DNA from 4 places in the Mesorhizobium sp. CNPSo 4689 genome. Region 2 is predicted to be linked to each of the others. Evidence: predicted binding sites of a transcription regulator. Region 2 holds the regulator's gene; each other region holds the start of a gene.
The links. The regulator LexA, encoded in region 2, represses DNA repair genes until DNA is damaged. The targets are predictions, from matches to a motif close to TGTTCNNNNTGTGTTCNG.
Positions count from the first base shown of each region.

Region 1: the regulator LexA is predicted to act here: its motif matches at 3,195-3,212, upstream of recA (recombinase RecA).
Region 3: the regulator LexA is predicted to act here: its motif matches at 1,975-1,992, upstream of AC04SI_RS06895 (helicase-related protein).
Region 4: the regulator LexA is predicted to act here: its motif matches at 4,564-4,581, upstream of ssb (single-stranded DNA-binding protein).

Region 1 is NZ_JBWLUZ010000007.1:157,122-164,370, reverse strand. It holds gene sufA (Fe-S cluster assembly scaffold SufA) at 1-42, shown strand, start outside; gene AC04SI_RS13685 (GFA family protein) at 180-677, opposite strand; gene AC04SI_RS13680 (TfoX/Sxy family protein) at 763-1,086, shown strand; gene AC04SI_RS13675 (pseudouridine-5'-phosphate glycosidase) at 1,090-2,007, opposite strand; gene AC04SI_RS13670 (carbohydrate kinase family protein) at 2,044-2,988, opposite strand; gene recA (recombinase RecA) at 3,271-4,371, shown strand; gene alaS (alanine--tRNA ligase) at 4,621-7,249, shown strand, end outside.
Region 2 is NZ_JBWLUZ010000025.1:14,723-21,971, reverse strand. It holds gene gltA (citrate synthase) at 1-1,073, opposite strand, end outside; gene gltX (glutamate--tRNA ligase) at 1,237-2,661, opposite strand; partial or broken gene AC04SI_RS24585 (ComEC/Rec2 family competence protein) at 2,763-5,250, shown strand; gene lexA (transcriptional repressor LexA) at 5,244-5,984, opposite strand; gene kynU (kynureninase) at 6,442-7,249, shown strand, end outside.
Region 3 is NZ_JBWLUZ010000003.1:373,077-380,325, reverse strand. It holds gene AC04SI_RS06905 (FAD-dependent oxidoreductase) at 1-799, opposite strand, end outside; gene AC04SI_RS06900 (TetR/AcrR family transcriptional regulator) at 883-1,467, shown strand; gene AC04SI_RS06895 (helicase-related protein) at 2,159-5,584, shown strand; gene AC04SI_RS06890 (RNA-binding S4 domain-containing protein) at 5,597-5,983, shown strand; gene fdxA (ferredoxin FdxA) at 6,133-6,471, shown strand; gene AC04SI_RS06880 (CarD family transcriptional regulator) at 6,842-7,249, shown strand, end outside.
Region 4 is NZ_JBWLUZ010000007.1:35,530-42,778, reverse strand. It holds gene uvrA (excinuclease ABC subunit UvrA) at 1-1,516, opposite strand, end outside; gene AC04SI_RS13065 (hypothetical protein) at 2,260-2,550, opposite strand; gene AC04SI_RS13060 (ATP-dependent Clp protease proteolytic subunit) at 2,623-3,228, opposite strand; gene AC04SI_RS13055 (SRPBCC family protein) at 3,251-3,541, opposite strand; gene AC04SI_RS13050 (ArsR/SmtB family transcription factor) at 3,719-4,033, opposite strand; gene AC04SI_RS13045 (cupin domain-containing protein) at 4,078-4,497, opposite strand; gene ssb (single-stranded DNA-binding protein) at 4,683-5,204, shown strand; gene AC04SI_RS13035 (hypothetical protein) at 5,232-5,384, shown strand; gene AC04SI_RS13030 (hypothetical protein) at 5,384-5,542, shown strand; gene AC04SI_RS13025 (OsmC family protein) at 5,663-6,079, shown strand; gene AC04SI_RS13020 (hypothetical protein) at 6,236-7,063, shown strand.

The DNA of each region.
Region 1 (7,249 bases), on a different contig from region 2:
GCTGACCTGAAGGCCTTGGCCGAAGCCCGCGCCTCGGCCTGAGACCTCTTCCTTCGCCCCGTTTACGGGGAGAAGGTGGCCCGATAGGGCCGGATGAGGGGCAGCGCTACCCTCTCCAAGTTCGCGCCGCCCCTCATCTGCCTGCCGGCATCTTCTCCCCGTAAACGGGGCGAAGAACGCTAATCGACCCACATCCCAGTCCGCTTGTGCCAGTCGGCGATCGATTCCTCGGGATAGACGTCGAACACCTTGTCCTTCTTGCCGATCTCGGGCTCGATCCAGCTCGCCTTGTATTTCAGCATCAGATGCACCTTTTCAGGCGGCTTGGGCAGTTCGCTGTCGATCGCCGAGGCGAAGGGATGCACAAGCTCCGGCCAGGTCGGGTCGTAGAGCCACAGCGCCGAACCGCACTTTTTGCAGAAATTGCGTTCGCCCGTCGAGACCTCGCATTGCGAATGTTCGTCATCTTCGATCTCGGCCCGGTAGACGCCGAGATTGCGCTTGCCGGTGATCTTCAGCGTCTCGGAATCGGCGCCGAGATTGATGGCGAAGCCGCCACCGCCCTGCTGCTTGCGGCAGATCGAGCAGTAGCACAGCATGAACGGTACCGGCGTGTGGCTCTCCACCTCGAAGCGGACGGCATCGCAGCGGCAGGAGCCTTTGAGCAGAAGCGGCATGTTGGAACTCCGACGTGTTTGTCCCTCAACCTTGTCAGCATGGTTTTGGTTGCGGCGATGACAGGGCCGGTGACATGATCGCCGCATGGAGAACGAACGCATAGAAGAACTTTTTGAAAGCCTGGGCCCGATCAGCATCCGAAAGCTATTCGGCGGCAAGGGCATCTATTGCGACGGCGTCATCGTCGCCATCGTGGTGCGTGGCGAATTGATGCTGAAGGCGGACGCGGAAAGCGCCCCCGACTTCGAGGCCGCCGGCTGCCGGCAATGGACCTATACCGGCTCGCGGCACGGCAAGCAGGTTTCGATGCCCTACTGGAGCGTCCCCGACAGCGCCTTCGACGATCCAGACGAGATGGCGGTCTGGGCGCGCCGGGCCTACGAGGCGGGACGACGGGCGGGGAAGTAGGGTCTAAAGCGCCTTCGCGATCCCCGCCGCCAGCCTTGCATTGTTCTCGACCAGCGCGATGTTGGTCTTCAGGCTCCTGCCGCCGGTCAGTTCGAGGATTTTCCCCAGCAGGAACGGCGTCACCGCCTTGCCGGTCACGTTCTGCACTTCCGCGGCCTTCTGCGCGGCCTCGATGTAGCCGGCCATCTCGTCGGCCGGGATTTCCTGGTCTTCCGGCACCGGATTGGCGATCAATATGCCGCCGCTCAATCCCAGCGCCTGCCGCGTCCGGTAAAAATGCGCGATGTCCTCCGGCGCATGCAAGGTGAGCGGCGCCCGGAACGGCGAATGTCTGGACCAGAAGGCGGGCATCGTCTCGCAGCCATGGCCGATGACCGGCACGCCGCGCGTCTCCAGAACCTCCAGCGTCTTTTCGATGTCGAGGATCGCTTTGGCGCCGGCCGAGACGACGATGACCGGCGTGCGTGCCAGCTCGTCGAGATCGGCGGAGATGTCGAAGCTCTTTTCCGCGCCCTTGTGGACGCCGCCGATGCCGCCGGTGGCGAACACCTTTATCCCGGCCATATGAGCGGCGATCATGGTGGCGGCGACCGTGGTGCCGCCGGTGCGCGCTTGCGCCACCGCAAAGCCGAGATCGGCGCGCGACAGCTTCATGGCGTCACCCGTCATGGCCAGCGATTCGCGCTCGCCGTCTGACAACCCGATCTTGATGCGGCCGGAAACCACGGCGATCGTCGCCGGCACCGCGCCATTGTCCAGGATTATCTTCTCGACATTGGCCGCCATGGCGCCATTGTCGGGATAGGGCATGCCATGGGTGATGATGGTGCTTTCCAGCGCCACCACCGGACGACCCGCGGCCAGCGCCTCAGCCACCGGCTTGTGGATGTCGATGAAGGGGCGGGCGGTTTCCGGCGTCATTTCCGTCTCCGATCTAGCAAGCTGAACTGGCCGACCTCATGCCACTTCCCGCGGCTGCGGCACAAGGGCCAGCGCCTCGGCAAAGCTCGCCGCCGTGAAGCCCGGCACGGCGTCGCTGCTCTCGATGGCAAGCATCGCGGCGGCGACACCTTCCCGAAGCGCGGCGCGCAGCGACAATCCGCGCAGCAGGGCGGCAATCGTCGCGCCCGCCAGCGCATCGCCGGCGCCGGTGACGTCGGCGATTTGTCGGGGGGCAGGGGGCACGACGGCGAAAAGCCCGTCTCCGTCGAAGCCCAGCACCGGCGCGCCGCCCGCCGTCACCACGCCGCTTTTCAGACCAGCGCGCCGCAACCCGTCGACCAGGCCTTGCTCGGAGGCATCGGCGTCTACCACGGCCAGCGCGACAGCCTCGCGCCGGTTCATGAACAGCAGGGCCAGGCTGCTGAGCACCGGCATCAGCCGCACCACCTTGGCTGGCGAGATGGCAATGGCGAACACCGGCCTGACGCCGGCCAGCGCCACCAGCCGCTCGAGTGCCGCGGTCGGCAGATTGGCGTCGCACAGGATCGCGTCGGCGGCGGCGACCACTTCACGCACCTTGGCGCGGCGGATCTGCTTGGCGAAGGCAAGATCGTACAGCGCCATGTCGGCAAAGCCGACGATCAGCTCGCCGTCACGGTCGATCAGCGCCGTATAGCTCGGCGTGGTGCGGTCGAGGAACACCGCCGACAGGTCGGTGATCCCAGAGGCGGCGATGGCACGCGACACCGTCTCGCCCGAAGCGTCGCCGCCGCGCAGCGAAAGCAGCGATGCCGAAACGCCGCGCCGCACCAGGCTGCGCAGCGCATTGAAGACGCCACCGCCGACATCCTCGCGCATCGTGCCGGGGTTAGACGCGGCCGGCACGTAAGGGCCTGCTACCTGGCCGCGCCGATCGATATGGGCGCCGCCCACGGCCAGTATCTTTGAGGATTTCATCATGCGGGCGATATGACCTTTGTTATTCCAGCCGCACAAGCGCTAGGCTGTGCGGCTGAGCTTCGCAGGCAAGGCAGCGATTCGGCGGATCAAAACAATCGGACCGCCTGATCGGATGCGGGATGGTTCATGGAACGAAGGGATGAGACAAAAAAAGAACAAATCCGGATATCGATTGTTTTTCAGATGGTTGATACCCCTTGCCAAACGAGAACAAAAAAGGTACAAATAGGGCAGGGATTACGGATTGTCCGGCCTTCATTGACGACCAAGGGGTGATGTATCATGGCTCAGAATACTTTGCGGCTTGTAGAGGATAAGGCAGTGGACAAATCAAAGGCCCTGGATGCGGCGCTGTCGCAGATCGAGCGCGCTTTCGGCAAGGGCTCGATCATGCGCCTTGGTGCCAATGAGCAGGTCGTCGAGATCGAAACGGTGCCGACGGGATCGCTTGGCCTCGACATCGCGCTTGGCGTTGGTGGCCTGCCGCGCGGCCGCATCGTCGAGATCTACGGGCCGGAAAGCTCCGGCAAGACGACGCTGGCGCTGCACACAGTGGCCGAAGCCCAGAAGAAGGGCGGCATCTGCGCCTTCGTCGATGCCGAGCATGCGCTCGACCCGGTCTATGCCCGCAAGCTCGGCGTCGATCTCGAAAACCTGCTGATCTCGCAGCCCGACACCGGTGAGCAGGCGCTGGAAATCTGCGACACGCTGGTTCGTTCCGGCGCCATCGACGTGCTGGTCGTCGATTCGGTTGCGGCACTGACGCCGCGCGCCGAAATCGAGGGCGAGATGGGCGATTCGCTGCCCGGCCTGCAGGCCCGCCTGATGAGCCAGGCGCTGCGCAAGCTGACCGCTTCGATTTCGCGCTCCAACACCATGGTCATCTTCATCAACCAGATACGCATGAAGATCGGCGTCATGTTCGGCTCGCCCGAAACCACGACCGGCGGCAACGCGCTGAAATTCTACGCCTCGGTCCGTCTCGACATCCGCCGCATCGGCTCGGTCAAGGACCGTGACGAGGTCGTCGGCAACCAGACCCGCGTCAAGGTGGTCAAGAACAAGCTGGCGCCGCCCTTCAAGGTGGTCGAGTTCGACATCATGTATGGCGAGGGCGTGTCCAAGACCGGCGAACTGGTCGACCTCGGCGTCAAGGCCGGCGTGGTCGAGAAGTCCGGTGCCTGGTTCTCCTACAATTCGCAGCGCCTCGGCCAGGGCCGCGAGAACGCAAAGCTGTTCCTGCGCGACAATCCCGACACGGCGCGTGAGATTGAACTGGCGCTCAGGCAGAATGCCGGGCTGATCGCCGAGAAATTCCTCGAAAATGGCGGCCCTGAGCGCGGCGAAGACGACGGCTTCGAGGAGGAATCCGGCGCCATGTAAGGCAGCGGCCAGAGTTCGGCCATAAATTTAGTCTATTATCCGATGCTTAAGTAACCGAGTTCTACAGTATCGCGTTCCAAACCGCCGGCCTCGAGCCGGCGGTTTTTGTTTTTGGGCGGCATGGATTGGCCCAATTCCCTGTTTCTAGACAGGGTGGAGCGTGCCCGCTAAAAGGCCAGTGCATCTTCTGAAAAGCAGAGACCAGTTTCCGCCGGGTTGCCGGCGGTTTTCGCGAAAAAGGCAGCACTCATGAGTGGCGTGAACGAGATCCGGTCGACATTTCTCGACTATTTCCGCAAGGAGGGCCACGAGGTCGTGGCTTCGAGCCCGCTGGTGCCGCGCAACGACCCGACATTGATGTTCACCAATGCCGGCATGGTGCAGTTCAAGAACGTCTTCACCGGCCTGGAGAAGCGGCCCTATTCGCGTGCCACGACCGCGCAGAAGAGCGTGCGCGCCGGCGGCAAGCACAACGATCTCGACAATGTCGGCTACACGGCGCGGCACCTGACCTTCTTCGAGATGCTCGGCAATTTCTCCTTCGGCGACTATTTCAAGGAGCGCGCCATCGAGCTTGCCTGGAACCTGATCACCAAAGAGTTCGGGCTGAACAAGGACAAGCTGCTGGTCACCGTCTATCACACCGACGACGAAGCCGCCGGCTACTGGAAAAAGATCGCCGGCTTCTCGGACGATCGCATCATCCGCATCCCGACCTCCGACAATTTCTGGGCGATGGGCGACACCGGACCGTGCGGTCCGTGCTCGGAGATCTTCATCGACCGTGGCGAGCACATCTGGGGCGGTCCTCCCGGCACCCCGGAGGAGGATGGCGACCGCTTCCTCGAATTCTGGAACCTGGTGTTCATGCAGTATGAACAGGTGACCAAGGACGAGCGCATCGATCTGCCGCGACCGTCGATCGACACCGGCATGGGTCTGGAGCGCATGGCCTCCATCCTGCAAGGTGTGGAAAGCGTTTTTGAAACCGACCTGTTCCGTCATCTGATCGATGCAGCGTCGTCCGCGCTCGGCCGCGGCCCGGATGCCGACACTGTCGGCTCGTACCGCGTCATCGCCGACCATCTGCGGTCCTCCTGCTTCCTGGTGGCCGACGGGGTGCTGCCGTCCAATGAAGGCCGCGGCTATGTGCTGCGTCGCATCATGCGCCGCGCCATGCGCCATGCGCAGCTGCTCGGCGCGAACGAACCGCTGATGTGGAAGCTGGTGCCGGCGCTGGTCCGTGAGATGGCCCAGGCCTATCCGGAGCTCGGGCGCGGCGAAGCGCTCATCACCGAAACGCTGAAGCTGGAAGAGACCCGCTTTCGCAAGACGCTGGCACGCGGCCTCGGCCTGCTTTCGGACGCTACGGAAACGCTCGGCTCAGGCGATATGCTGGATGGTGAGACGGCCTTCAAGCTCTACGATACCTACGGCTTCCCGCTCGACCTGACGCAGGACGCGTTGCGCCAGCGCAGCATTTCGGTCGATCTTGCCGGCTTCACCGATGCGATGGAGCGGCAGAAGGCCGAGGCGCGCAAGAGCTGGGCCGGTTCCGGCGACGCTGCTACCGAGACCGTCTGGTTTGCGGTGCGTGAGAAGACCGGCGCCACCGAGTTCCTTGGCTACGAGACCGAGCAGGCGGAAGGCCTCATCCTGGCGCTGGTCAGCGACGGTAAGACCGTCGACAGCGCGAACAAGGGTGACGCGGTTGCCGTGGTCGTCAACCAGACGCCGTTCTACGGTGAGTCCGGCGGCCAGATGGGCGACACCGGCGTCATATCAGGCGAAGGGTTCTCGATCGAGATATCAGACACGCAGAAGAAGGCCGACGGGCTTTTCGTGCATCTCGGCAAGGTGGCCAGCGGCACGGTCAAGACCGGCGCTGCCGTCGAGCTGAAGGTCGATCATGCGCGCCGCACCAGGCTGCGCGCCAACCACTCCGCGACGCATCTGATCCATGAGGCGCTGCGCGAGGTGCTGGGTACGCATGTCGCGCAGAAGGGCTCGCTGGTCGCGCCCGAGCGCCTGCGCTTCGACATCTCGCACAACAAGCCCATTTCGCCCGAGGATCTCGAAGAGGTCGAGCGCATGGCAAACGAGATCGTCGTGCAGAACAGCCCGGTGACCACGCGCCTGATGTCGGTCGACGACGCCATTGCCGAGGGCGCCATGGCGCTGTTCGGCGAGAAATACGGCGATGAGGTGCGCGTCGTGTCGATGGGCACCGGCCTGCATGGCGCCAAGACCAACCGGCCCTATTCGGTCGAGCTCTGCGGCGGCACGCATGTCAGGGCGACCGGCGACATCGGCCTGGTGCGCGTCGTTTCGGACAGCGCGGTGGCTGCCGGCGTGCGCCGCATCGAGGCGCTGACCGGAGAGGCCGCCAGGAAACATCTCGACGAGCAGGACAGGCGGCTGAAGACGGTTGCCGCGACGCTGAAGATCTCGCCGGCCGACGTGCCGGCGCGCGTCGAGGCGCTGCTCGACGAGCGCAAGAAGCTCGAGAAGGAACTGACCGAAGCGCGCAAGAAACTGGCGCTGGGCGGTGGTGCCGCTGCCGGTGCGCCGGCCGAGAACGAGACCGTTGCCGGCGTCGGCTTCCTCGGCAAGGCCGTCTCCGGCGTGGCGCCGAAGGATCTGAAGCCGCTGGCCGATGCCGGCAAGTCGTCGCTCGGTTCCGGCGTCGTCGTCTTCGTCGGCGCCGGTGAGGACAACAAGGCCAGCGTCGTGGTCGCCGTGACCGACGATTTGCTCAGCCGCTTCAGCGCCGTCGACCTGGTGCGCGTCGCGTCCGCCGCGTTGGGCGGGCAGGGCGGCGGCGGTCGCCCGGACATGGCCCAGGCCGGCGGCCCCGATGCCTCGAAGGCCGGCGATG
Region 2 (7,249 bases):
TCCAGTTCCATGGCGATGTCGAGCAGCGGATCGTCCTTGATGCCGAGCTCGCCTAGCACCTCATGCGCGGTCTTCTGCATGATCTTGGCGCGCGGATCGTAGTTCTTGTAGACGCGGTGGCCGAAACCCATCAGCCGGAACGGATCGTTCTTGTCCTTGGCGCGGGCAATGAATTCCGGGATGTGGTCGACATGGCCGATCTCGCCCAGCATGTTGAGTGCCGCCTCGTTGGCGCCGCCATGCGCCGGGCCCCACAGGCAGGCGATGCCGGCGGCGATGCAGGCAAACGGGTTGGCGCCCGACGAGCCGGCAAGCCGCACCGTCGAGGTCGAGGCGTTCTGCTCATGGTCGGCATGCAGGATGAAGATGCGCTCCATGGCGCGCGCCAGCACCGGATTGATCTTGTATTCCTCGCACGGCACCGCAAAGCACATATGCAGGAAGTTGGCGGCGAAGTTCAACTCGTTCTTCGGGTAAATGAAGGGCTGGCCGATATGGTATTTGTAGGCCATCGCCGCGATGGTCGGCATCTTGGCGATCAGCCGCATCGAGGCGACCATGCGCTGGTACGGGTCCGAGATATCGGTGGAGTCGTGGTAGAAGGCCGACAGCGCACCGACCACGCCGCACATCACCGCCATCGGGTGTGCGTCGCGGCGGAAGCCGGTGAAGAAGCGCGACATCTGCTCGTGCACCATCGTGTGGCGCGTCACCCGGTAGTCGAAGTCGTCCTTCTGCGCCTTGGTCGGCAGTTCACCGTAGAGCAGAAGATAGCAGACCTCCAGGAAGTCGCCATGCTCGGCCAACTGGTCGATCGGATAGCCGCGGTGCAGGAGGATGCCGGCATCGCCGTCGATGAAGGTGATCCCCGACTCGCAGCTTGCCGTCGAGGTGAAGCCGGGATCGTAGGTGAAAGCCCCGGTCGTGTTGTAGAGCGAACCGATATCGATGACATCCGGCCCGACGGAACCGCTTCGCACCTTGAGTTCATGCGTCTTGCCGGCGAGCTCGAGCTTTGCGGTCGACTCGTGCGGTTTGCCGCCAAATTCCAGTTTTGTCGCAGCTTCGGTCATTGCAAACTCCTTTCGTTCCATGCCGGCAAAGGCAAATCCTGCAAATCACCGGAATGCGCGTACTCGCCACCGCATTTTAGGAGGTGCGTGCCAGATTGGGCCAAGGCCTAATGTTGCACTGCGAAACGCGCCTTTCAATGCCAATCTTCTTGGGCCAGTTTTCCTAATCGATTTGATCCGCGATACGCGCAAGGCTTTCGTCGCGGCCGAGCACCGCAAGCACGTCGAACACGCCCGGCGAGGTGCTTTTGCCGGTGAGGGCGGCCCTGAGCGGTTGGGCCACGGCGCCGAGCTTGTGGCCTTCGGCCAGCGCGAGCTCGCGGATCGCCGCCTCCGCCGCAGCGGCAGTCCACTCGCCGGAAACTGCCTTCAAAACACTGTGAGCGCCAGCCAGGATCGCGCGTGCGTCACCACCGAGCAATGAAGCCGCCTTGTCGTCGACCGGCAGCGGCCGCACGGCGAACAGGAAACCGGCCCCATCGACGAGCTCGACCAAGGTTTTCGCCCGCTCCTTCAGGCCGGGCAGGGCGGCGAGCAGCTGCGCCTTCTTGTTGTCATCGAGGCGCGCCGCGATTGCCGGGCCGCCTTCGAGATAGGGCAGCGTGGCGACGAAGATGTCGAGCAGTTCTGCATCGCCCATGCGCCTCATATGCACGCCGTTCAGCGCCTCGAGCTTGGCGAAGTCGAAGCGGGCAGCGCCCTTGTTGACGTCGCCGATGTCAAACCAGGCGATCATGTCCTTGATCGACATCACCTCGTCGTCGCCATGGCTCCAGCCGAGCCGTGCCAGATAGTTGAGCAGCGCCTCGGGCAGATACCCCATCGCGCGATAGGCCTCGACGCCGAGCGCGCCATGCCGCTTCGACAGCTTGGCGCCGTCGGCGCCATGGATCAGCGGGATGTGCGACATCGACGGCACCTCCCAGCCCATGGCGTTGTAGATCACCGTCTGGCGCGCGGCGTTGGTCAGGTGGTCGTCGCCGCGGATGATGTGGGTGACGCCCATGTCATGGTCGTCGACGACGACGGCATGCATATAGGTCGGGTTGCCGTCCGAACGCAGGATGATGAAATCATCGAGATCCTTGTTGGGGAAGCGCACCTCGCCCTGCACGCGGTCGTGCACCACCGTCTCACCCTCGGTCGGCGCCTTGATGCGGATCGCGCCCTTGACGCCTGCAGGCGCCTCCGACGGATCGCGGTCGCGCCAGCGGCCGTCATAGCGGGGCGGCAGGCCCTTGGCACGTGCGGCCTCGCGCATCGCCTCCAGCTCGGCCGGCGTCGCGTAGCAGTAATAGGCCTTGCCGATGCGCACCAGCTCCTCAGCCACCTCGCGATGGCGCGGCGCGCGCTCGAACTGCGATACCGGCTCGCCATCCCAGCTGAGGCCAAGCCAGGACAGCCCGTCGAGGATGGCCGTGGTGGCGGCGGCGGTGGAGCGTTCGCGGTCCGTATCCTCGATGCGCAGCAGCATCGTGCCGGCGGTGTGTTTTGCATAGAGCCAGTTGAACAGCGCCGTGCGCGCGCCTCCAATGTGCAAATAGCCTGTCGGCGAGGGGGCAAAGCGGGTGACGACCTTGTCGGACATGGAACTCTCGGAAAGCGCAGAAAGCGGATGTGATTGCGCGGACTTTCGCGCGTTGCGCGTTCATGTAGCATAGGAGGTCTGGGGCGCAAGGGGCAGACCCGATGGCTGGACGAGGCCGGGGTGCGGAGGAGGGCGAGGGCGCGACGAGCAGCGTCAGCGAGCGGGCCCTGTTTGCCGATGTTCCGTACGCCGAGCCGGCGCTGGTTCTGTCGCCAGCGCCGCAATCCGGCATTGAGCTTTTGCAGCCCGGCAATCGCGTACCGGCGCCTATCCCCACGAAAGCACCGGTCAGGCGGATCCACGCATCACTCCGCCGCCTTTCTGGTCCCGCAATCCGCCGAAGCATCGCTGCGGCAGCCGGCACGGAGCTTGACCGCGGCATAGGCTTCCTGCTGGTGCCGGTGTTTCTGGCATGCGGGGTGATCCTTTATTTCTCGCTGGCGACGGAACCCGATTTCTACAGGCCCGTCGCCGTGGTCACCTTGATGGCGGCCTGCGCGGTGGTCTCGCGGTCATGGCAGAAGACGCATTTGTGCTTCATGGCGGCGCTGCTCTGCGCACTCGGCCTGCTCGCCGCCAAGGTCGAAACCTGGCGTGCCGGAACGCAAATGCTCGGCTCCGAGATCCAGACGCGGCTGACCGGGCGGCTCGCCAGTCTGGAGGAAATGGAAAACGGCCGCGTCAGGCTGACCATCGACGTGATTTCGACCGCCCACCCAAAGCTGCGCTACGCGCCGGAGCGGGTCAGGCTTTCGGCGCGGAAAGTTCCTCCGGATATGACGGCCGGTTCCCTGATCACCGGCTATGCCCGGCTGCTTCCGCCGACCGGACCGGTGCGGCCGGACAGCTACGACTTTTCCTTCGACAGCTATCTTTCTGGCATCGGAGCTAGCGGCTTTTTCCTCGGCAATCCGAAGACTGTTGCCTCCAAAACTGGCGCCGGCGAAGACGCGCCATCCACGACGCGCCTGGCGTCCGCGATCGAGAACGCCCGGGAGAACATCGCAGACCACATTCGCGGTCAGATTGGCGGCCCCAAAGGTGAGATTGCCGCGGCACTGATGGTCGGCGTACGCGCCGGCATCCCGGATGAGATCAACGAAGCGATGCGGCGCACCGGCATCTACCACATCATCTCGATTTCCGGCCTGCACATGGCGCTTGTCGCCGGCACCATCATGGGGCTGCTGCGCGGCGCCTTCGCCCTGTTTCCCGATTTCGCTTCGCGCCGGCCGGTGAAGAAATATGCGGCCGCCGCAGCGCTCTTTTCCATCGCCGCCTACCTCGTCTTTTCCGGCATCGTCGTCGCCGCCGAACGCAGCTTCATCATGCTGGCGGTGATGCTGGTCGCCGTGCTGTTCGACCGCGCGCGGCGCTGACCATGCGTAACCTGGCGATCTCGGCCATCGCCGTCATCCTGGTGTCGCCGCACGAAGTGGTCGGCCCGAGCTTCCAGATGTCGTTTGCGGCAACCGCGGCCCTTGTCGGCGCCTATGCCGGCTGGTCGGACTACCGCGCCGGCAGGGCGACATCGCCGCCGCCAAGGCGATCGCCGCTCGCCTTCGTCACGCGAAAATTCCTGCTCGGCATGGGCGGTCTCGCCATGACCTCCATCATCGCTGGCGGTGCGACAGCGCTCTTCGCCATCTGGCATTTTCAGCGCGTGTCGCCGCTCAGCCTGTTTGCCAACCTGGCCGTCATGCCGATTGTCTCGGTCGTCATGCTGTTGGCCGTAATCAGCGCGCTGCTGATGCCTTTCGGGCTCGATTGGCCCTCCCTCTATCTGATGGGCAAAGGGCTGACGGCGATGATCGCGATCTCGGAATGGATTTCCGAGCGCTCGCCGGTCGATGCCGTCGGGTTGATCTCCATTCAGTCGGTGCTGCTGGTGACCATCGCGCTGGTCATCGCCACCATGGCGACGACATGGCTCAGGCTGGCAGCCGTTCCATTCGCGCTCGCCGGCCTGCTGACGGTCTCCGACACCCGCACGCCGGATGTCCTGATCTCGGAGGATGCGCATCTGGTGGTCATGCCGATCGGCGGGGGGGACTCGCCATCAACCGGGTGCGATCGAACGAGTTCACCACCGACAACTGGAAACGGGCACTGAAAGCCGAAACCATTGTCGTACCGGAGACCTTCGAGAAGGGAGACGCGCGGTTCGACATGGATCCGGCCGACCTGCCGCCGGGCTCGCCCTTCTACTGCAGCGCCGGTCTGTGCCTCGCACGGCATCCGTCCGGCGCCATCATCGCGTATGCAGAAGACCGCAAGGACGCGTGGAGAGCGTGTGCTTTCGCGACCCTGATCATCGTCAACGACGCCACCGCCTACGACCCTTGCCGCAATCCGCTTGTCCTTGTCGTCAAGAAACGGCAGCTTGCCCGCTTGGGCAGCGCCGCCGTCTTCTTCGACCAGCAATCGGCAATCGCGCCAGCGGAGATAGACTTCGCGATCGAGCAGCCGTACCGGCCCTGGCACGAGCAGCGCAGATTTTCGCGCGAGGCGAGGGGCCTGCCGTCTTACAAGAGACCCGAAAGGCAGGCCAGCAAACCGCCGCCAAAACAATCACCGCCGCCTCAGTAGCGCCGGATCAAGCCAACCAACTTGCCCTGCACCTTGACCCGGTCGGGCCCGAAGATGCGGGTTTCATAGGCCGGGTTTGCGGCTTCCAGCGCGATCGAAGCGCCCTTGCGGCGGAAGCGCTTCAGCGTCGCTTCCTCCTCGTCGACCAGTGCCACGACGATCTCGCCCGGGCTCGCCGTATCGGCATTGCGGATGATGACCGTATCGCCGTCGAAAATCCCGGCCTCGATCATCGAATCGCCCTTGACCTCCAGCGCGTAGTGCTCGCCGCCCATGATCATGTCCGGCGGCACCGAGATCGAGTGCGTCTGATGCTGGATGGCGTCGATCGGCACACCGGCCGCGATCCGGCCCATCACCGGGATGGACACTGCCGCGACCGCATCGTCGTCGTTGCCCGCCTGGGGCGTGCGCGACGATGCCATCGGCTTGATCTGCCGCCCGAGACCGCCCTGCCCAAGACTGCCCTGAATGACGCTCGGCGAGAACTTTTTCGCCGCATTGAGGCCGGGAGCGATCGAATCGGGTAGGCGCAGCACTTCGAGAGCGCGCGCCCGGTTGGGTAGCCGACGAATGAAACCGCGCTCCTCCAGCGCCGTGATCAGCCGGTGGATGCCCGACTTCGAGGCAAGGTCGAGCGCCTCCTTCATCTCGTCGAAGGATGGTGGAATACCACTTTCCTTCAGCCGCTCATGGATGAACATCAGCAGTTCATGTTGTTTGCGTGTCAGCATCGCGGCCCCCAACGGAATCAGAAAAACAAAACCAGAACAAACACTATCTGTTCCATTTGTGTTCCGCAACCGTTTAAAGTTTAATGAATGGCTTAAGGTGCCCGAAACGATGTTGTGGTCGACAGAGAATGTCAAACTCCCTCAGAGTCCGGCTTCATCGCATTGATTTTGTTTTCTTTTATGGCCTCAGCCCGACTTGGAAGGCTCCAGTACCGGCAATCATTTGGCGCAGACATTCCCGGGTCGGGCTGTGTTCGACCATCCAGCCCGCTCGATGCACCGTGAACGAAACGAACTCAAAATGCCAACTTTGAGCAAAGGTCGAGGGGTTGTCGTTGGGCCGACAAGTCATCAAGGCAGGTTCTTGCAGTGCGATGGCGAGTGATGAGAGAAAGTACCGATCGGCCTGTGTGTCGTCATTGCGTGCCGGTGTCCTGCAGAGGGGAGCAGACATATCATGACCGCAGTTCCTGATCTTGCGGCCGTCGAGGCGATGGACGCCGCGGATCCACTGCGCTCGCTGCGCGACCGCTTCATCCTGCCCAAAGGGGTGATCTATCTCGACGGCAATTCGCTGGGCGCTGCCTCGCATGCCGCTTTCGACGCGCTGCGCAAGGCGGCGACCGAAGAATGGGCGCAGGACCTCATCCGCGCATGGAACACGGCCGGCTGGTTCGACATGCCGCTCGAACTCGGCGACCAGCTGGGGCGCCTGATCGGCGCAGCGTCCGGCCAAACGGTGGTCTGCGACACCACCTCGATCAACATCTACAAGGTTCTGCACGCCGCAATGGCCATGCGGCCGGATCGGCCCGTCATCGTCGCCGAAGGCGACAGCTTTCCGACCGACCTCTACATGGCTGAAGGCGTGGCCTCGACCCGAAAGAACACCGTTCTCCGCCTCGCTGGCGTCGACGCGCCGACGATCGAGGAGCTGATCGACGAAAATGTCGCCGTGGTGCTGGTCAACCACGTCAACTACAAGTCAGGCGAACTGCGAGACATGACCGCGCTGACGCGCATCGCCCATGACGCGGGGGCGCTGATCGTCTGGGATCTCTGCCACACCGCGGGCGCCATGCCGGTCGAACTGGATAAGGCCAATGCCGACTTCGCGGTCGGCTGCACTTACAAATATCTGAACGGCGGTCCGGGTTCTCCGGCCTTCATCTACGCGGCCGAGCGCCATCATGCCGATGTGCAGCAGCCGCTCAGCGGATGGTGGAGCCACGCACGGCCCTTCGCTTTCGAGCAATCCTACGCAG
Region 3 (7,249 bases), on a different contig from region 2:
GATGCACGCGAAAACGCGAACTCCACGCCAGGTCGAGCACCCGGGCGCGCTGTCTGGTCGGCCCACGGCTGTCGAGCAGCGCCTGGATGTCGGCAATCCCTGGCTTTTCCGGCGCGTCATCCATTGTTGCAACGATACGGTATGACCCGTCCGGAAGCGGCGCCACCACCACCAGCCCGGCCGGCGCAAAGAACAGCGACACTTCCTTCGGCCCGATCGGCCAGTCGAGGCGGACGTCGGCAAGCACGAACGACCCGTCATAGGCAGCGCCGTCGAACTCGATGCCGGTCGCGCTACGCACCAGGCTGTTCATGCCGTCACCACCGACGACGTAGCGCGCCGATATCAGCTTCTCGCGACCGTTCTCGACCACCGTCACGCGGGCGCCGTCAGCATCGTGAACAACCGCCCTGGCCTCGACTTCGCGATGAATGACGCCGCCCAGGGCAGCGATCCGCTCGGCGAACACCAGCTCGGTCAGGTTCTGAGGCAGCATCAACAGATAGGGATGCCTTGATGGAAGCTTGCCGAAATCAAGATTGAGCAGCGCCCGGTTGCGGTCGCGGATGGCGAAATTTTGCAGCTTCAGGGCAAGTTCGTCCAGCCGCTCGGTGACACCGAGAGGCTGCAGCGCTTCCAGCGTCTGCGCATGGATGACGCCGGCGCGCGAAGTCTGAAGGCCCTGCGCCAGCTTGTCGATCAGCACGTGATCGACACCGGCCTGGTGCAGCATGATGGACAGCGCCATGCCGGTCGGGCCGGCGCCAATGATCAGGACTTCCGTTGTATCGGGCAACATTTTCTCTCTCCGTTTATCAACAAGTGTTGACTTTCTAATCGACGCCATTGCATTTGTCAACAGTCGTTGGCATATGAATTTTCATGGCTCAGAATCAGGCGAAGAAAATCAGCAAGTCGGACCGCACGCGGGCCCATATCCTCGAGGCCGCACGGCTATTGTTCGCCGAGCGCGGCTATGACGGCGCCTCCATCCGCGATGTCGCGGCGCATGCCTCGATCGATCCGGCCATGGTGATCCGCTATTTCCGCAGCAAGGACGAACTGTTCGCCAGGGCGGCGGTTGTCGACCTGCATCTGCCGGAGCTGCGGATGATTGACCGAGCCGCCATCGGCGAAACACTGATCAGGCGCTTTCTCGAAATCTGGGAAGGTCCGGCCAGCGGTCCTGGCATGACAATTCTGCTGCGTTCGGCGATGTCCAACGACTTTGCTGCCGAAAAGCTGCGCGAGGTGTTTGCCAGCCAGGTGAGGCCAGTGGTTGCGGCGGTCGGCGACCCCGCCGATGCGGGTCGACGAGCCGGTCTCGTCTCAAGCCAGTTGCTGGGTTTGGCGATGTGCCGATACCTGCTGCGGCTTCCTCAGGTCGTCGCCCTCTCCCACGACGAGATAATCCGGAATGTCGGCTCTGCCTTGCAGCGCTATGTGACGGAAGAGGATCTGTCCTGAAGCAGCCGTTTTGGCATTGCTGGCCGAGCCTGGTCGTGGTGCTATGATCGGGCCGACCGGTGCGCCCAACACCGATCTGTGCCGGAGTGGCACGCAAAGGTTAACGGCAGCTGCCAAGGCTGTGCAAAACCGACGTCACAAGCTGTGACTCCTCGGTGGAAAACCTGTTTTAAGCACAACCTGTTGGGGTGAACAAACCGGGAACATACTGACATCGCTGATTCGTCGCCGATTCGTTCCGGCTTTGGCCGAAACGTTAACGGCGAGGCCCGAAAATCTCGGCCAAATGGTTAAGGTCCGTTAGGAAAAGTCAACGATTTCATAATGTTGGCCGAGGTCGAGCTGGGTGCGGCGATCGTTCCCCGGCAAAAGTTAACAGCGTTGTTCTCTCTGCATAAATCGGGCCAGTTTAGCGATTCAGCATGTGGTGAGACTCGCCACCCAAAAATCCACATGTAGCCGTGAACAAAACCTGAATCAGCGAGAGTCGGTGATTCGTCGCCGATTCGTTCCAGACTCGTTCCAACTCTTAATCGGGACCGGATTTCGCGCGAGCCGGACGGCTCTTCGCCCCATCTGCGGAACATTCCGCTTTCGCTTCGCGCCTGAAATCCTTATGTGTCGGCTGTCACACGCGCCACCACTGGCGTGCTCCCCGGCAACGAGCGGCAGAAGCGTTATTTCCGAGCCGATGAACATCCAGCCGAAACACTCCCAGCCGCTGATCCTTTCGGGCCGCGACGTGACGGCCGTGCTCGGCCCGACCAACACCGGCAAGACCCATCTCGCCATCGAACGCATGGTGGCGCATGAAAGCGGAGTCATCGGCCTGCCGCTCAGGCTGCTGGCGCGCGAAGTCTACACGCGCGTCTGCGAAAAGGTCGGCGCTCATAAGGTGGCGCTCATCACCGGCGAGGAGAAGATCCAGCCGGTGGGCGCCAAATATTCGGTCTGCACCGTCGAAGCCATGCCGCGCGAGACCGACGCCGCCTTCGTCGCCATCGACGAGGTCCAGCTCGCCGGCGATCTCGAGCGCGGCCACATCTTCACCGATCGCATCCTGCATCTGCGCGGCCGCCAGGAAACGCTACTCTTGGGCGCGGCCACCATGCACGGCATCCTGCAGCGCCTGCTGAAGGGCGTCTCGGTGGTGACGCGGCCGCGGCTGTCGCACCTCGCCTATGCCGGCTCGAAGAAGCTGACCCGTCTGCCCCGGCGCACGGCGATCGTCGCATTCTCGGCGGACGAGGTCTATGCCATCGCCGAATTGATCCGTCGCCAGCAGGGCGGTGCCGCCGTCGTGCTCGGCGCGCTCTCGCCGCGTACCCGCAACGCCCAGGTGGCGCTGTTCCAGTCCGGCGATGTCGATTACCTCGTCGCCACCGACGCCATCGGCATGGGCCTCAACCTCGACCTCGACCATGTCGCCTTCGCCCAGAACCGCAAGTTCGACGGCTACCAGTTTCGCGACCTCACATCCGCCGAACTCGGCCAGATCGCCGGCCGCGCCGGCCGACATCTGCGCGACGGCACTTTCGGCGTCACCGGCCAGGTCGATCCGCTCGACGAAGAACTGGTCAAGAAGATCGAGGGGCACGATTTCGATCCGGTGAAGGTGCTGCAATGGCGCACCGCCGATTTCGATTTCGCCAGCCTCGATGCGCTGAAGCGCTCGATCGAGACCAACGCGCCGGTTGAGGGCCTGACGCGGGCGCTGCCGGCGGTCGATGCTCAAGCGCTCGAGCACCTGTCGCGCGACGCGGACATCCGCGCTCTGGCCACCGACGCCAAGCGAGTGGCGCTGCTGTGGGAAGCCTGCGCGCTCCCCGACTACAGGAAGATCGCGCCGGCCCAGCATTCCGACCTCATCGCCTCGATCTATATGGACCTCGCCCGGCATGGCCATGTCGACGAGAACTACATGGCCGAGCAGGTGCGGCGTGCCGACACGACAGACGGCGACATCGACACGCTGTCGCACCGGATCGCCCAGATCCGCACCTGGACTTTCGTTTCCAACCGGCCCGGCTGGCTGGCCGATCAGGCACACTGGCAGGAAAAGACGCGCGAAATCGAAGACAGATTGTCGGATGCGCTGCATGAGCGGTTGACGAAACGCTTCGTAGACCGCAGGACTTCCGTCCTCATGCGGCGCCTTAGAGAAAATACCATGCCTGAAGCCGAAATTAGCCCTACCGGAACCGTCCTTGTCGAAGGCCATCATGTCGGCGAGTTGCAAGGGTTCCGCTTCACCGCCGACCAGAGCGCCGGCGGCGAGGATGCCAAGGCCGTACGCACGGCGGCACAAAAGGCTTTGGCCACCGAATTCGAGGCGCGCGCCGAACGCTTCGGCGCCTGCGCCAATGGCGACATCGCGCTCGGCTCCGACGGCACGCTGCGCTGGATCGGCGCGCCGGTCGGCACGCTGGTCGCCGGCGACGAGCCGCTGAAGCCGCGCCTTGTCCTGTTGGCCGACGAGCAGCTTACCGGTCCCGCCCGCGACAAGGTCGCGGCGCGCGCCGAGCGCTTCGTCAACTTCCAGGTCGAATCCCTGCTGAAGCCGCTGGTCGACTTGAAGAACGCCGACCAGATCACCGGCATCGGCCGCGGCATCGCCTTCCAGCTGGTCGAGAATTTCGGCCTCATCAACCGCCGCGACATTGCCGAAGAGATGAAGTCGCTCGATCAGGAAGGTCGCGCCGCATTGCGCCGGCTGGGCGTGCGCTTCGGCGCCTACCATGTCTTCGTGCCGGCGCTGGTCAAGCCGGCGCCTGCCGGACTGGTGACATTGCTTTGGGCATTGAAGAATGACGGCAAGGAGAAGCCGGGTTTTGGCGACGTGGTTCACGCCCTGGCGTCGGGCCGCACCTCGGTGGTCATCGATCCGACCTTCGACAAATCCTTTTACAAACTCGCCGGCTACCGCAATCTCGGCCGCCGCGCGGTCCGCGTCGACATCCTCGAGCGGCTGGCCGACTTGATCCGTCCGGCGACCAACTGGAAGCCGGGCCTCGGACAGCGCCCCGACGGCGCCTATGACGGCAACGCCTTCATGGTGACGCCGCCGATGATGTCGATCCTTGGCGCCACCGCCGACGACATGGAAGAGATCCTGAAGGGTCTCGGCTACCGCGCCGAACCGAAGCCTGCCACCGAAGTCAAGGCGCGGCTCGAAGCGCAGGACAATGCCGCGCGCGCAGCCAAACTGGCAGCGGAAGAGGCGGCAAAGGCCGAGCAGGCTGTGGCGGCGGAAGCCGTTGCCGACACTGTCGCTCAGACCACGGCCGAAGGTTCGGAGCCTGATGCGGCTGCCACTGTAGAGGCTGAAATTCCTGCGGAGCCCGTCGCTGACGCAGCCGCGGAGGCTGTTACCGACGCGCAGCCGGAGACGCCCGCAGAGGCCACGGACGACGCGCCGCCAGTAGCCGAAGCCGTTGCTGCAGAAGGGCCCGCCGAAACAGAGGCTGAGCCAGAGGCAAAGCCCGAAGCTGCCGAGGTTGAGGCCGCACCGGCAGAGTCGGCGGCGGAATCCGAAGCTGTCGAAGTCGATGCCGCATCGGCAGAACCGGTCGCCGAGACTTCATCTGCAAGCGAAGACGCAACGGCCGCGGAAACCGCCACCGGCGAGCCCGCTCCAGAGGCTGAAGAACCAAAACCCATCCTTTTGTGGCGGCAGGGTCGTTTCGAGCAGCGCCCACGTCACCGCCATCACGACAACCGCCGGGACAATCGTCCGCGCAACGGGCAGGCTGCGCAGAGCCGCAGCGATGCGCCGGCAGGCACTGAAGCCGCCCCCGGCAGCCGGCCGCCTCAGGAGGGTCGCCGCGAACAGCGCGACGGTGCCGGCAAGCCGCGCTTCGATCGCAGCAAGTTCAAGCCGAGGCCGCAGCCTCAAGGCGAGGCCGGAGAACGGCGCGAGGGCAAGCCGCAGGGTGAGCGTCCCGATCGCCGCGAGAGCCGGCCCGACTGGAAAGGCGGCCGGCAGGACGGCAAGGGCGGCGCACAGAGTGGCAAGCCTGCATTCCAGGCAAAGCCGCGCGAGGAGCGTCCGGTGCGTTTCGATCCGGACTCGCCCTTCGCCAAGCTCGCCGCTTTGCGCGACCAGTTGAAGAAGTAAGTCAAAGGTCCGATGGTTGCCGAAGGCCGCCAGAGAATAGACAAATGGCTGTTCTTTTCCCGCGCGGTGAAATCGCGCTCGCTGGCGGCGAAGCTGGTGGTCGCCGGACGCGTGCGCATCAATCGCGACAAAGCAGCGCAGGCCTCGGATCTGGTCAAGCCTGGCGATGTCCTGACCATCACGTTGGAGCGGCGCATCTTCGTCTGGAAGGTGCTCGGTGCGGGTGTCCGGCGCGGCCCGGCTGAAGAAGCGCGCCTGCTTTACGAGGACATGTCGCCACCGCCGGCGCCGAAGGGCGAGGCCGTTCCAGATGCGATTCCGGCACTGCGCGACGCCGGCAGCGGCCGGCCGACCAAGAAGGAACGCCGCCAAACCGAGCGGCTCATCGGCGACGATTGAAGGCACGCGCGACTTTCACCAACGTCTCGCCCTGGAAATCCATTCCGGAAGCGCCGACACCGGTGAGAATGGCCGCCCTTGCCAGCGGCAGGCAAAGGCGTTACCTCACCAAAAAAGCCCAACAAAATGGGACGTCCCGGAGCCGACCGATGACCTATGTCGTGACCGACAATTGCATAAAATGCAAATACATGGACTGTATCGAGGTCTGTCCGGTCGACTGTTTCTACGAAGGCGAGAACATGCTCGTCATCCACCCCGACGAGTGCATCGACTGCGGCGTCTGCGAACCGGAGTGCCCGGCCGACGCGATCAAGCCCGATACGGAACCGGGCCTTGAAAAATGGCTGCAGGTCAACACCGAATACGCCGAGAAATGGCCCAACATTACCGCCAAGAAAGAGCCGCCGGCAGACGCCAAGACCTTCGATGGCGAGGCCGGCAAGTTCGAGAAATATTTCTCCGCCGAGCCCGGCGAAGGCGACTGACGGTCGCGCCGGTTCGGCCGGCGTGACGCTGCGTAACGGGCATGAGACATGAACTGTCTTGACAGGCGGTGATGGCCCGTTGCCTTCGCTAATGCAGCAAAACCTTGATTCTTCCGACTTTTTGTGCTACATCAGCCAAACATGCCGGTGACACAACATCGATTTATGGCGCAAACGCCCCAAATCACTGAAAGGTGAACTTCTCAATCCGGACCAGAGCGATCTGGGGCAGGCGGTCGCGATATTGCGGTTTGCCGGTCGCTTTTCCGGATGGGTTCGTCTGTTGTGCGGCTAACGGTCGGCCACCCCGATCGCGCGAAGTTTCAGCCGGCGCCGCCACGCCGGCGCTACAACAAGGAGTTCAGGGCGTATGGCAACGATCACCCCGCAGAAGAAGTCCACCGCGGCGCGTCACGGTTTCAAGACCGGCGAGTTCATTGTCTATCCGGCGCATGGCGTCGGCCAGATCGTGTCGATCGACGAGCAAGAAGTGGCAGGCCACAAGCTGGAACTCTTCGTCATCGACTTCCAGAAGGACAAGATGCGCCTGAAGGTGCCGGTCGCCAAGGCGACCTCCATCGGTATGCGCAAACTTTCGGAAGAGGACTATGTCGACCGCGCGCTGAAGGTGGTGCAGGGCCGTGCCCGCATCAAGCGTACCATGTGGTCGCGCCGCGCCCAGGAATATGACGCGAAGATCAACTCGGGCGACCTGATCTCCATCTCGGAAGTGGTGCGCGACCTCTACCGCGCCGACAACCAGCCGGAGCAGTCCTAT
Region 4 (7,249 bases), on a different contig from region 2:
AATTGCGCGACAGCGTCAGATAGTCGAGCCCGACATCGTTGAGGAAGCGCAGCCGCTCGCGGATTTCCTTCAGCACCCGCACCGCGATCTCGTTCTGCTTGTCGTTGAGCTGCGCCGGCAGCTCGGTGAACCACTGGTCTGCCTTGCGGATCGATTGCTCGGTCACCTCGCCGATATGCTTTCCCGCGATCTTCACCGCCAGCGCTTCCGGCTTCAGCCGGTAGCCTCTGCAGACGGGGCAGGGCGTCGCCGACATGAAGCGCTCGATTTCCTCGCGCATCCAGGCGGATTCGGTCTCCTTCCAGCGCCGCTCGAGATTGGGGATGACGCCTTCGAAAGTCTTGGTCGTCTTGTAGGAGCGCAGGCCGTCATCATACTGGAAGGTGATCTCGCGCTCGCCCGTGCCGCGCAGGATCGCCTCCTGGGCCTCAGTGGTCAGATCCTTGAACTTGTCGCCAAGCTTGAAGCCATAGGCCTTGCCCAAAGCTTCCAGAGTCTGCGCGTAATAGGGCGAGGTCGACTTGGCCCATGGGCTGACGGCGCCGTCGCGCAGCGAGACGTTCTCGTCCGGCACGACCAGATTGCCGTCGATGGCACGCTGGCTGCCGAGACCGTCGCAGGTCGGACAGGCGCCGAACGGGTTGTTGAAGGAGAACAGCCTGGGCTCGATCTCCGGAATGGTGAAACCGGACACCGGGCAGGCGAACTTCTCCGAGAACAGGATGCGCTCATGCGTCTCGTTCTTCGACTTGTTGACGGAATCCTCGCCGGTCTGGCTGGCGTCGAGCGGCCGGTCGGCGAACTCGGCCACCGCCAGCCCTTCGGCGAGCTTCAGCGCCGTCTCGATGGAATCGGCAAGTCGCGTCGCCAGATCGCCGCGCACCACGATGCGGTCGACGACAACGTCGATGTCATGCTTGTATTTCTTATCCAGCGCCGGCACGTCGGCGATCTCGTAGAAGACGCCATCGACCTTGACGCGCTGAAAGCCCTTCTTTTGCAACTCCAGCAGTTCCTTGCGATACTCGCCTTTGCGGCCGCGCACGATCGGCGCCAGCAGGAACAGGCGTGTGCCTTCCTCGACGGCCAGCACGCGGTCGACCATCTGCGACACCGTCTGGCTTTCGATCGGCAGGCCGGTGGCCGGCGAATAGGGAATGCCGACGCGCGCGAACAGAAGCCGCATGTAGTCATAGATCTCGGTGACGGTGCCGACCGTCGAGCGCGGGTTCTTCGACGTGGTCTTCTGTTCGATTGAGATGGCAGGCGACAGGCCGTCGATCTGGTCGACGTCGGGCTTCTGCATCATTTCGAGGAATTGCCGCGCATAGGCCGACAGGCTCTCGACATAGCGGCGCTGGCCTTCGGCATAGATGGTGTCGAAGGCAAGCGACGACTTGCCGGACCCCGACAGGCCGGTCATGACGATCAGGCTGTCACGCGGCAGGTCGAGATCGACATTTTTCAGATTGTGTTCGCGCGCCCCGCGAATGGAAAGGTATTTATGGTCGGCCATCGCCGGTCGCCGCCTCAGGTCTGGAATTCGTGGGATCGGCGGGTTTTCCCGGCCATCCCCTATGTAGGTATTTTCGCCGCCACGTCGAGAGACACCACAAATCTCGACAGAAGCCTTTAACCGTCTTTCGCGCGAGGGGGCAAGCGGAAAGAACAAAGGCCGAACACGCTCCTGACAAAGTGCTGTGAAGAACCGGGACGGTGGGCACTCCGTTGAGCAGTTCCGGCATGTCGCCCTTACCCGCACGTAACCTCCCGGCGATCACATTTTCCGTAACCGCCTATTCAAAGGTTGACGCTGCCGACTCGGGGGCGCAGTGTCCACCGGTCAACGGAGCCGGCCGTCTTTCGATGGCCTCGCCGCCCTAGGCGGCTTGCGAGACGCCGCAGGCTTTTGCGATTTGCGCTTCGGACGACATGTCGCAACGGACAGAGGAGTGGAGCATGACGCCACCGGACAGTCCCTTGAGGCTCCAGATATGGCTGGAGCCCCGGCAGGCATAAGTGCCTGGGTCGGCGTGAGCGTCGGCCCGACAAACCGTGCCCTGCCGATCCCCTGACAATTAGAGACCACTGGTCGGATCGTCGGCTGAATGCCGCGAAGCATCCGAAATCAAAGTCGGTATAACACTACCGACAGATTGGATTATAGATCCATAAAAAGCCCCGTCCGTTTGCGGAAGCAACGGCGGGGCTGTTCGTTTGAGGGTGTGCAAAGCCGACTGATGCTGCCGTGAGCGAGAGCTACCGGTTGGATGGCTTGATCGCGCCGGCGCCAACATCGACCGTGATGCTGCCGGAAATCCTGACGTCGGTGTCGCCGATCTTGAACTGGCCGTTGCCGCTGGCAGGCAGCGCGTCGTCGGGTTCGGGTTCCGGGGCCGGCTTGGCGATGCGATAGTCGCCGGTCACGCCGGGAAGGGCGCCTTTCTGGGTCGAGCTGTCGTCGGCAAAGGCGGCTCCGGCCAGCATGCTGGCGCCGGCGAAGGCGGCGGTGACGGTGCAAACAAGTCTGGAAAGGCGGATGTCGGTCATCCCCGAACTATAGTGTCGCGCCGCTGGCGAGGCCAGACCGACGCGATCAAATTGCCGCGCGCCCGCTGCTCCTCAAGCAGCCTTCTTGCGGGTGTCGAAAACATGGTCGACGAGACCCCACGCCTTCGCCTCTTCGGCGGTCATGAAATAATCGCGGTCGAGCGTGCGCTCGACCTCCTCGTAAGTACGCCCGCAATGATGCGCATAAAGCTCGGTCATCCGCCGCTTGGTGCGCAATATGCCCTCGGCGTGGCGCTGGATGTCGGAAGCCTGGCCCTGGAAGCCGCCCAGCGGCTGATGCAGCACGATGCTGGTGTTGGGCAGGGCAATGCGCCGCCCCGGCGTGCCGGCCATCAGCAGGAACGAAGCCATCGAGGCGGCAAAGCCCATGCACACGGTCGACACCGGGCAGGAGATGTATTGCATCGTGTCGTAGATGGCGAAGCCGCTGGTCACCACGCCGCCCGGCGAGTTGATGTAGAGCGAGATTTCCTTGTCGGGATTGTCCGATTCCAGCGACAGAAGCTGGGCGCAGACCAGCGCCGATACGCCGTCATTGATCTCTCCGTTGATGAAGACGATGCGCTCTCGCAGCAGCCGCGAAAAAATGTCGAAAGCGCGTTCGCCGCGGCTCGATTGCTCGATCACCATCGGCACCAGATTGGCAAGGCCGCTCATCTTTTTTCTCCGATTTCCCTGTTCAGGCCGCGCGCAGCTGCATGTACGGCGCATTCGCAGCGACAGGCAGTTTGGATTGGGGTGCATCGAGCGACAGCCGGCAGCCGGCGCCTGCCATGGCGAGCACAGGCGTTGCTGCCCGGGCGAACCCGTCATGGACAATACGCAGATGCGTGCCGCCCGAAATCGTACGGTCGAGGGTAAACGTGACGATGCTGTCGAGCGCTTGGCTGGCATCGTCCGGCTCCGGCCGTTCGCGCCAGGAATAGCGCAGCAGCCTGCCGGGCTCGGCATCGAGGACTTCGCAATCGATCGGCGCGTCCGGCCTGGCAAAGGCAAAGCGGCGGCCGATCTCGGGCTTGATGTCGTTGGGGCATCATCCAGGCCGCCAGCAGCTTGGGCTCGGTCAGCGCGCGCCACACTTTCTCCGGCGGTTCCGGCAGCTCGCATTCGAATTCGAGCGAGTTCGCAGCACTTTTCGCATGCTTTGTCATGGGTCCATGTCCTTCAAAACAGCCTTCAGCTTTTCGATGCGCTCCGGCCAGAACGCACGGTAGCGCTCGATCCAGCCGAGCAGCGGGTCGAGTCCTTGCGGGTCGGCGCGGTAGTATGCGTTGCGGCCGGCCCGCCGCTCGGTGACCAGGCCGGCGCCGCGCAACACCGCCAGATGCTGCGAGACCGCCGGCTGCGATACGGTCATGCCGGTGCGCAGTTCCGACACCGTCATCTCGCTGGCGGCAAGCCGCTCATAGACGGCGCGCCGCGTCGGGTCGGCAAGGGCGCGAAAAATCTCTGCTTCGATCATGGCCAAAGCATAAGTGGATACTTATTGGTTTGGCAAGTGCTGTTTTATGGCGCCGCCGGAAGCCAGCGTCTCACCGGCTCGGCAGATCCGTCAAAAATTGCCTCGAAGATCGGGGATGCCAGCACGGCATGGATGTGAAGCGTCTCGGTGCCGACGTTTCGAAAACCGTGCTTCCTCTCCGCGGGCACAAGAAGCGACTGTCCCGCCGTCAGCGTCATGCGGTCGTCATCGATCCACATTTCGGCAGTTCCGGTGATGACGGTAAGCACTTCCTCGACCGAGTGCCAATGGGTCGGAGCCCAGACACCCGGCTGAACCCATTGTTCAAACAGGCAAAGCTGGCTGGCACCGTTGCTGGCGGAAGCCTGCATCCGGGTTTCCACGCCCGCCCGCCATTGCTCTCGCGGGTGATCCATATGTGCGATGACTCTCATTCGCAGCCGCCGCCCTTTCGATCCCGACATATTCGCAATTTCAAACAGGCACCCTACCTCTTGCTGACATTCCTTGACAGCTGGGAGTGACCAGAATAGAACAAAAAAAGAACAAAAACCTTGTGGGAAAAGGCAGCCACAGCAGGCGGGGATTGACCGTTGCCTGTAAGGTGCGGTCGGCAAAAATTTGTTTCGGATGAGCGCGGAGAAGTATGATGGCGGGTAGCATCAACAAGGTCATTCTGGTGGGCAATCTCGGGGCGGACCCTGAAATCCGTCGCCTGAACTCGGGTGAGCCGGTCGTCAACATCCGCATCGCCACGTCGGAAAGCTGGCGCGACAAGAATTCCGGCGAGCGCAAGGAAAAGACCGAGTGGCACAACGTCGTCATCTTCAACGACCAGATCGCCAAGGTGGCCGAGCAGTATCTGAAGAAGGGCATGAAAGTCTATGTCGAGGGCCAGTTGCAGACGCGCAAGTGGCAGGACCAGACCGGTAATGACCGCTACACGACCGAAATCGTGCTGCAGAAATTCCGTGGCGAGCTGCAGATGCTCGACGCGCGCGGCGAGGGCGGCGCCCAGGTCGGCAACTATGCCGGCGGCGGCAACAGCAGCCGCGGTTCCGATTTCGGCCAGTCCGGCCCGAACGAAGGTTTCAGCCGCGGCGGCGGTGGCGCCAAGGGCGGTGGCGGCGGCGGTTCGTCGCGAGAGCTGGACGACGAAATCCCGTTCTGAGGCCAATCGACTGCAGGAGAGGGCGCCATGTCGCTGGGACCGCTGCTTACCGCGCCCCCTCCAATTCCCTGGCATGCCTTCGCTGCCTTTGCTGCGTTGGTGACCGGCGCCACGCAGCTGGCGCTGCCCAAGGGCACGACGCGCCATCGCGTCGTCGGCTATATGTCTGGGCGGCGCTGATGCTTGTCATAGCCATCTCGAGTTTCTGGATCCAGGAGATACGCCTTGTCGGCCCTTTCAGCCCGATCCATCTGCTGTCGATCCTGGTGCTGGTCACCGTGCCGCTGGCGGTGTGTATGCCCACAGCCATAAGGTCACCACGCATCGTGGCGCCATGATCAAACTCTATGTTTTCGCGCTGATCGGCGCCGGCATCTTCACGCTGTTGCCCGGCCGCATCATGCACGCGGTCGTGTTCGGCCAGTAGTCAGCGCGATGCGCTTACAGGGAAGAATCCAGTGAAAGCACGGGTAAAGTGGGTCGAGGAACGTACCTTTGTCGGCGAGTCCGGCAGCGGCCATAAGGTCGTGCTGGGCACCGCTTTCGGCCCGGAAGGCAAGACACCGGGTCCGAGCCCGATGGAGCTGGTGCTGATCGGCACCGGCGGCTGCTCGGCCTATGACGTTGTCCACATCCTCGAAAAAGGCCGCGAGGCGGTCGAGGACTGTGTCGTCGAACTCGATGCCGAGCGAGCCGAGACCGAGCCAAGAGTATTCACCCGCATTCACATGCATTTCATCGTCAAGGGCCGTACGCTCTCGCACGACAAGGTGAAGCGGGCGATTGATCTGTCGATCGAAAAATACTGCTCGGCGACCGCGATGATGGCCAAGACGGCTGAAGTCACGCACGATTTCGAGGTGGTCGACACCTAGCGCTGGCGGTTTGCCACGTGAGGTGAAGCCGCGTCCTGGAACCCTTCGACTTCATGGGACATCCGGAATTGCCATACGGGTTAGTCGCAACGAGTGATGCCGCCAGGAACGGCGTGACTTCAGACGCTACGGGCTAATGCCCCAGGGGTTCCATCGTTGCTTCCTGCGCCGCGGGCTTCACCCGACTTGGCGTCTATTACTGCGTTTCAGAAGATGGGATGCTGGGTCGCTGACGCCGACTATGCACCATGGAGGCGCACAATGGAGCCCGACGAGAAGGCCAAAAACGACACCACGGTTGGTGACCACTCGGAAGAGAATGGGGCCGCCGAAGTCACCGCATCCGACGAAGAACGCGACATCTCCGAACCTAAGGCCGCGGATCCACGTGACGTCGATATCGGCGTGAACCAGGACTCGGAGGCTGGCGACGATGTCGATATGGCGGTGTCGATCATCGGTTCGAGCCCCGCAATCGTCGAACTCGATGCAGAGGTCGATCAGAAGGGCGAAATGGACCAGGACGCGGAGATCGCGAGCGAGACGGGCGATCCCGACGGTCGGGAAATCGACGTCGCGGTCGAACAGAGGCCCGAGGTCGATCAGAGAATCGAAGTCGATGTCGAAGTCAGCGAAGATGACGGGATCATCATCGTCGAGATCGATGCGGACATGGAAGACGATGTCGAAATCGAGAGCGATCTGGATGTCGACGTGGACGATGATGATGAAGACAGCCTCGAAGCCGAGATCGACCAGGAAACCGAAACTGACGGAAACGTCGATGTCGATGTGGAAATCCGCGATGACCTCGACGCCGAGGTCGATGTAGACATCGCCGCCCTCATCAAGACCGCCTTGCTTGGCGCCGTCGATGTCGCGGAGAAGGATGGCGCGACCGACATCGATGTCGACTTGTATGAGAAGGCTGCCGCCGATGGAGATGTCGGGGTCATCGTCGACTTGAGCGACATCGACGCCTGAGGTTTCCATGGCTTGAGCAATTCCAGGAAAAGTGCGTAGCGGTTTTCCGTCCGGAATTGCGTAAAAACAAATACTTAAGAGCAGGTCAGCTTCATCAAAAGCTGAACCGCTCTATGGGGAAGAAAGCCGGGGTTCGCCCCGGCTTTCTTCGTGCTTTCGGCTCGCACGGCAGCAACGCTTCGACTT